Regions from separate parts of the Peribacillus sp. AS_2 genome, predicted to be linked through region 1. Evidence: riboswitches for the same ligand, from Rfam matches in the RefSeq annotation. Region 1 holds a riboswitch; the other holds the start of a gene.

Evidence for each region. A riboswitch is a leader RNA that binds a small molecule or an ion and turns the genes downstream of it on or off. The one in region 1 is predicted to bind cobalamin.
Region 2: it holds a riboswitch for cobalamin, as region 1 does, so the genes downstream of both, OTG27_RS00525 (ABC transporter substrate-binding protein) here and metE (5-methyltetrahydropteroyltriglutamate--homocysteine S-methyltransferase) in region 1, are expected to answer to the same signal.

What each region holds. Positions count from the first base shown of each region.
Region 1 is NZ_JAPTGA010000006.1:352,842-356,236, forward strand. Features, by position in the region: gene metE (5-methyltetrahydropteroyltriglutamate--homocysteine S-methyltransferase) at 1-1,808, opposite strand, end outside; cobalamin riboswitch at 1,956-2,147, opposite strand; gene OTG27_RS13725 (potassium channel family protein) at 2,384-2,803, shown strand; gene bcp (thioredoxin-dependent thiol peroxidase) at 2,866-3,336, shown strand; gene OTG27_RS13735 (aminopeptidase) at 3,348-3,395, shown strand, end outside.
Region 2 is NZ_JAPTGA010000001.1:111,931-115,325, reverse strand. Features, by position in the region: gene OTG27_RS00535 (heme ABC transporter ATP-binding protein) at 1-224, opposite strand, end outside; gene OTG27_RS00530 (FecCD family ABC transporter permease) at 231-1,286, opposite strand; gene OTG27_RS00525 (ABC transporter substrate-binding protein) at 1,249-2,214, opposite strand; cobalamin riboswitch at 2,394-2,568, opposite strand; gene OTG27_RS00520 (polysaccharide deacetylase family protein) at 2,655-3,395, opposite strand, start outside.

The sequences.
Region 1 (3,395 bases):
TGAATCATTTTAATTCCAGCAGATTCCAAGGCAATGACTTCTTTTTCTAAAGCGAGCGCCAGCTGAAAGCAAACATTCTCCCTGGAAATATCATCACGGACGAAAGACCAGTTCAAAATCGTAACAGGACCTGTCAGCATTCCCTTCACCGTCTTCTTCGTCAGTGATTGTGCGTATACACTTTCCTTGACTGTCATCGGTTCGATGAAATGGATGTCGCCGTAGATGACTGGCGGTTTCACGCAGCGGGATCCATAGGACTGAACCCAACCCTTTTCTAAAAAGACGAATCCGCCTAATTTATGACCGAAGTATTCAACCATATCCGTCCGTTCGAATTCCCCATGAACGAGAACATCCAAACCGATTTCTTCTTGGATTTCGATCCACCTGCCGATTTCTTCGTTAACGAATGTTTCATATTGCTTGGCTGTCCATTCACCTCTATTGAATTTCCCGCGTGCTTGTTTAACTTCAAATGTCTGCGGAAAGCTGCCGATCGTAGTCGAAGGGAGAAAAGGCAATTTGAAAAATTCCCGTTGTTTTTGGTAACGGTCTTTAAATGGAAGCTGACGGCCGGCGGTCCTGTTTTTAACCTTTTCTACATTGGATTGTACAGACCCGTGATTTCGGACATTTGAATTGGCCAACGTTTGAATCGTAAATTTATTGGCATCGACTTTTTCGGCGATTGCTTCAATGCCTTGATTATTCCCTTTGACCAAAAGTGCGATTTCCTCAAGTTTCTCATCAGCGAAAGCAAGGGCCTCTTTCACTTCTTTTGAAAGGGCGGTTTCATTACGAACGGTCACCGGGACATGAAGCAGGGAGCAAGAGGGCTGTAGCCAGATTTGGTCCTCGGCTACCTGTTTCTTAAGTGTCTCGATCAATTCGATTTTTTTGGATAAATCGGATAGCCAAATGTTTTTTCCGTCAATCACACCCGCTGCAAGCACTTTGTCCTTAGGGAAGCCGAACGCCTCAAGATTACTTAAATTCCTCCCTTTATCATGTACAAAATCAAGACCGATTCCTTGGACTTTTAATTCGATGACTTCTTGATAGTGTTCCACGGCATCAAAGTATGTTTGTAGCATGATGTTCAGGTTTGGTGCTGCTTCATTCAGTTTTTCATAGAGGTAAGTAACGGTTTGCATATCATCTTTGGAAATGGATGAAACAAGGGAAGGTTCGTCCATTTGAACCCACTTCACGCCTTCTTGCTCCAACTCCCGCAGGATTTGCGTGTATAGGGGAAGCAGTCTCAGGATGATGGCAGGGATTTCCTGTTTATTGAAGCCTTTTGAAAGGGAGAGGAAAGTATAAGGTCCGATCAAAACGGGCTTCGTTTCGATCCCTAGCTTTTCCTTGGCTTCCCGATATGCTGTAAGTGGTTTATTTTCTGTTAAAGTAAGCTGTGCCAGTTTTAATTCAGGGACAATATAGTGATAGTTTGTATTGAACCATTTCGTCATTTCTGAAGCGACTTCATTGTTTCCCCGGGCCATTGAATAATAAACGGAAAGGGGAACACTTCCGCCTTCATAAGCTGAATAACGTTCAGGAACAAGACCGAACATGACGGACATATCGAGCATTTGATCATAGAAAGTGAAGTCGTTGACAGGGATGATATCAATGCCCCGTTGCTGCTGTTTTTGTAAGTTGCCTATACGGATTGCCTTTAGTTGTGACGTAAATTCCGCTTCATCGATTTTACCTGACCAGTATGCTTCCAATGTACGTTTCCATTCACGATCTTCCCCGATTCGAGGGTAACCCAAACTGCTGCTCTTCAAAATTCCCATCCTCCTACATTCAATTGATCGAACAATAAAAAAAAGCATTCCTAACCGTCAAAAAAGAAAGTTAGAAATGCTTAAAATAAAGAGGCATGCAAAATGCCCCTTACAATTATAAGGTCCCTAACACCTCCCTATCTCCCGTAGGTTAAAACAGTGTTGTCGAAATAGGCAGGTCTCCTGACTTAGGGAATATCATTAGCGGCTGGCCTTCCCGATCCGTTGATCAGTGGCATATCGAAAGACGCTAACATTCCCATTACAGTGGCGGGACCGTGCCGGAATTACACCGGACTTCCCTTTTAATCCTAATGAAAATTAGGAACCTATTTCCACATATGAAATTTTGCAAAACCTGCCTTGTTAACTGTTTGCAGGTCAAAGATTTATAAAATAAAAACTATTATAAAAATTTAGACAATCTTAACATATCCGACCAAAAGGGTCAACATGGAAAAAGGATTAGGGAAAGTTTCCGTTTAATGCGTTTGTCGGTGATAAGGCTGATTCCTAAAAAGAATATATTGTTTGGACAGGGAGTATGTATAGAGGAAGTGGCGTTTTGAAATGGGGCGTGGGGGATGACTTTCTACATCTTGATTGCAGGGATCATTTTTTGCATGGTGATGAGCATTCGTACGTTATTTCTTGTTGAGTCGGGAGGAAAGAAATTTTCTCTTGAGGATATGCTGTGGCTTGGCAATTTATATGCGACGATATTAGTTGGATTTGCACTGATTTATTTATTATACGAGCTTCAGAATCATTCGGTGATTCTTGATATGGGCAATCGGTTGGATGGGACTTTCTATGAGCAATTGAAGACTTCTTTTTATTTTAGTGCGATGACGATGTTTTCTGTAGGGTATGGAGATATAGCCCCAATTGGCATGGGAAGGATGATAGCTACCATTCAGGCCTTCATTGGGTATACACTGCCGGCAGCGTTCGTGATTCGTACGGTGATCGATTTGGAGCAGAAAGATAGGAAGGATAAATGAAAGTTGTGTTTCTTTCGATTATTGGGTACTCTTACCATAATGAAAGAAATGGAGGGTTCAATATGACTGTTAAAATTGGCGAAAAAGCACCTGATTTCAAACTCCCTGCAAACAATGGTGAAATGGTTTCCCTATCGGATTTTAAGGGGAAAAACATTGTTTTATATTTTTACCCAAAAGACATGACGCCAGGTTGCACGACGGAGGCCTGTGATTTCCGGGACCATAATGAGCAATTCGAGGAATTGAACGCGGTCATCCTTGGTATCAGCCCAGATCCAGCGGCACGTCATGAAAAATTCATCGAAAAACATGGATTGCCTTTTCTGCTGCTGGCTGACGAAAATCATGAAGCGGCTAAAATCTTTGATGTTTGGCAATTGAAAAAGAACTTCGGCAAGGAGTATATGGGCATTGAACGTTCAACTTTCCTGATTGATAAGGCTGGAAATGTAGTCAAAGAATGGCGAAAAGTAAAGGTTAAAGGCCACGTCGAAGAAGCGCTTGAAACTCTTCGCGAACTCGAAAAATAAGGGATAGGCAGATGAAGGATGAGAGGATAACGAAGCTTGCAGCGAGGCTGGTTCATCAT
Region 2 (3,395 bases), on a different contig from region 1:
TGTGCAAGTTGTTTTGACGAATAATCCTTCAAATCCCTGCCGCTTATCCGTACGCTTCCGCCTTTATAATCGAGCACCCCGCTAAGCATACTTAAAAGCGTCGTTTTCCCGCTGCCATTAGGACCAAGAATCCCGAATAATTCCCCTTTATGTACATCAAAAGAGACAGAGTCCAAAACAGCTTTGTTGTGATATCCACCTGTTAACCCTTTTACTTCAAGCATCCGTTTTTACCCTTCTCTCCGTCTCTTTAATAAAATCAGCGCAAATGCAGGTGCCCCGATAAGTGAGGTGATCACCCCGATCGGCAGTTCCGATGGGGCAATGATCGTTCGTGCTACAAAATCGGCCAATATCAAGAATCCGCCTCCTATCAACAATGACAACGGAAGCAAATGTTTATGGTCAGGTCCCCAAATCTTTCGGACAAAATGAGGAATGACCAATCCTACAAAACCAATCGCCCCTGAAACGGCAACGGCTGCCCCTGTCAATGTCGAACCGGCTATCAAGATCCACATTTTCCGCCGCTTGACGTTCACACCTAAGTGTTTTGCCCGGTCTTCCCCGAAAGTCATCGCATTCAATTCTTTTGTATTCATGATCAAGGTCAACGAGCCAATGATAAAAAACGGCAAAATGATTATGATATAATTCCAGCCGCGCATTGAGACGCTTCCCATCAGCCAGCCGATGATTTGTCTTAATTCATCACCCGTCAGCGCAATCATCAATGAAATGAAGGCACTTAAAAACGAGCTGAAAATGATTCCCGTTAAAATGATCGTTTCCACTTTCATCGACCGATCCATTCTTTTTGCAAAAGTCAGTACGCAGAGCATCGTGAGCACTGAACATAAGATGCTCAATGCCGGAAGAGTATATAAACCGATGAATGGCAGTGATATATTCAAAAATATCGTCAATACGGCGCCGACCGATGCTCCTGATGAAATACCTAATGTATAAGGATCAGCGAGCGGATTCCGGAGCAGTCCTTGAAAAGCCGCACCCGCGATCGCAAGTGATGCCCCAACCAAACCAGCGAGCAGCACCCGCGGCAAGCGGATGTTCATCACGATATTCGTAAGCATCACATCCGGATCGGCAGAAATCGGCAAGTGGAAAATCTCCTTGCCGATTATTTGTATAAGTACGGGAATCGGAACTGGCACCGAACCAAAGGAAATGCCTATCGTCATTGCGAATAACAAAATCAACAACGCAATCAAATAAGCAAACGCCCATTTAGTTGTCAAATTGGTTCGGATAGACTGCTTTGGCAAGTTCCTCTACTCCTTCTATTAAGCGTGGACCGGAACGGGTCACCAAGTCAGAATGGACATCAAAGACTTGGCCATTCTTAACAGCATTTACGTCTTGCCATCCTTTTCGGGCCTTCACTTCACTTACTGCATCTTTCGTATAATAACCATAAGTTGTAATGATGACATCAGGATTTGCAGCAATCATCGACTCTTCATCAATTTTTGCCCAACCGTCCAATTCAGCAGCCGCATTATCCGCTGAAATAATCTGGAGCATCTCATTCATGAACGTATTTTTTCCAGGTGTGTATATTTCCGGTGAAGGCGAAACTTCCACTAAAACGGTCTTCCTATCCTCTTTCTTTACGGATTTGGCTTTTTCCTGGATATCCTTGAGCTTCGTTTTCATATCCGCAACGATTTCGTTTGCCTTATCATGTTCTCCCGTTGCCTTTCCAATCATTTCAATAGATTCATAGACTTGGTCAAAGCTTTGTGCATCATTGACTACGAGCACATCTATTCCAGCATCCTTAAGCTGCTGTAAACCCTCATTTGAATTATGGGCACTTGATGCATGCGCAAGAACAAGGTCAGGCTTCATGGAGACAATCAGCTCCGTATTCATTTCCATTCCGCCAACTTTTTCAATTTCTTTCGTCTCTTCCGGGTAATTATCATTGTCGGAAACACCAACGACCTTTTTACCCAAACCAAGTGCAAAGACCACTTCCGTATTACTTGGTATCAACGAAACGATTTTCTTCGGTTCTTTTTCTATCGTAACTTTTTCCCCACTTGCATCTTTAATCGTAATCGGGAAAGCTTCGTGTTGAGCATGGTTCGTTTGCTCTTTTTCTTTTCCTTCATCAGCAGCACCACCGCAGCCTACCATCATGCCTGCAGTAAGCAACATTAACAGTATCAGACCAAAAATCTTCTTCATTTTCATTCCCCACAATCTTTTTATTTAATTTCTTCATACCTAACAGAGAAAACCAATACTGGAAGATACCCCCCAAAACAAAAAGCATCTCCCGTTAAACGGAAGATGCTTGCATGGCAACAATATCAATACGGACTCTTTCTTAGGGTCTGCCACACACCTTCCCATCCGCGTAGGTTACAGGTGTACGAATTCTGGCAGGTCTCCTGGCTCATGGTCATCGTCAACGGCACCTTCCCATATCTCATACAGTGGTACACAGCCGTCAGCTCCCATATACAGTGGCGGGACCGCGTTGGCATTTCACCAACTTCCCTTTTAAGTCATTAAGACACCAAATCGTTCATATGTATATAATTTTCACTGCCTTCATTATACACCATGTAAGAATCGATTATTATATGATTTTTCTGAACAAGTGCGAAATGCCTCATCCACCTTCAATGCTTTGAAGCATTTTCAATCAGCGACGCAAACCCATTGATCGATAACCCTGGTGAAATCCGAACTCGATGCAGAACATGCATCCCTTGGTCGCTTGAAGCCCCCCCAGGTTCGGTAGTGACTGCCATCTTGTATCCAGCTTCTTCTGACAGCCTGAGACTCTCTTCGTTATACCGGCCAACCGGATAGGAAAGCACTGTCGTGTTCTGGTCGAGGATATGGTCGAACAGCACCTTCGACTGAACCATTTCGGCTTCTTGCTGCTCTGCCGTCATGCGGTTCATCTCCAAATGGTTGATGGTATGGCTTTCAATTGAAATCCCATCCCTGCTCATCTCCAACATTTGATTTTCAGTCAGGTGATGACCTTTATCAATGGACTTCCCGATCATGAAGACAGTTGCTTTCATATCATGTTCTTTTAATATCGGGAAGGCCTCCGTGTAGTTATCTGTATAGCCATCATCAAAAGTAATCCAGACGCACTTCTCACTTGGCATCCGATTCTCGGTTAAAACGAGGAATGCTTCTTCAGGGGATAATGTATAGTAACCATTCTCCCGAAGCCAAGCCATCTGTGATCGGAATTCCTCCCTTGGAACCCGAAGGCCATTCCCTTCAGAAATACTGTGATACATCAATATCGGAAGCTGCACCGGGGACTCGGCCTTTAACCAGCCTCCCGTATCGATTTGCCCCTCCGAATCCTGCCCGGTCCCATTCTCAGCCGCTTCGGC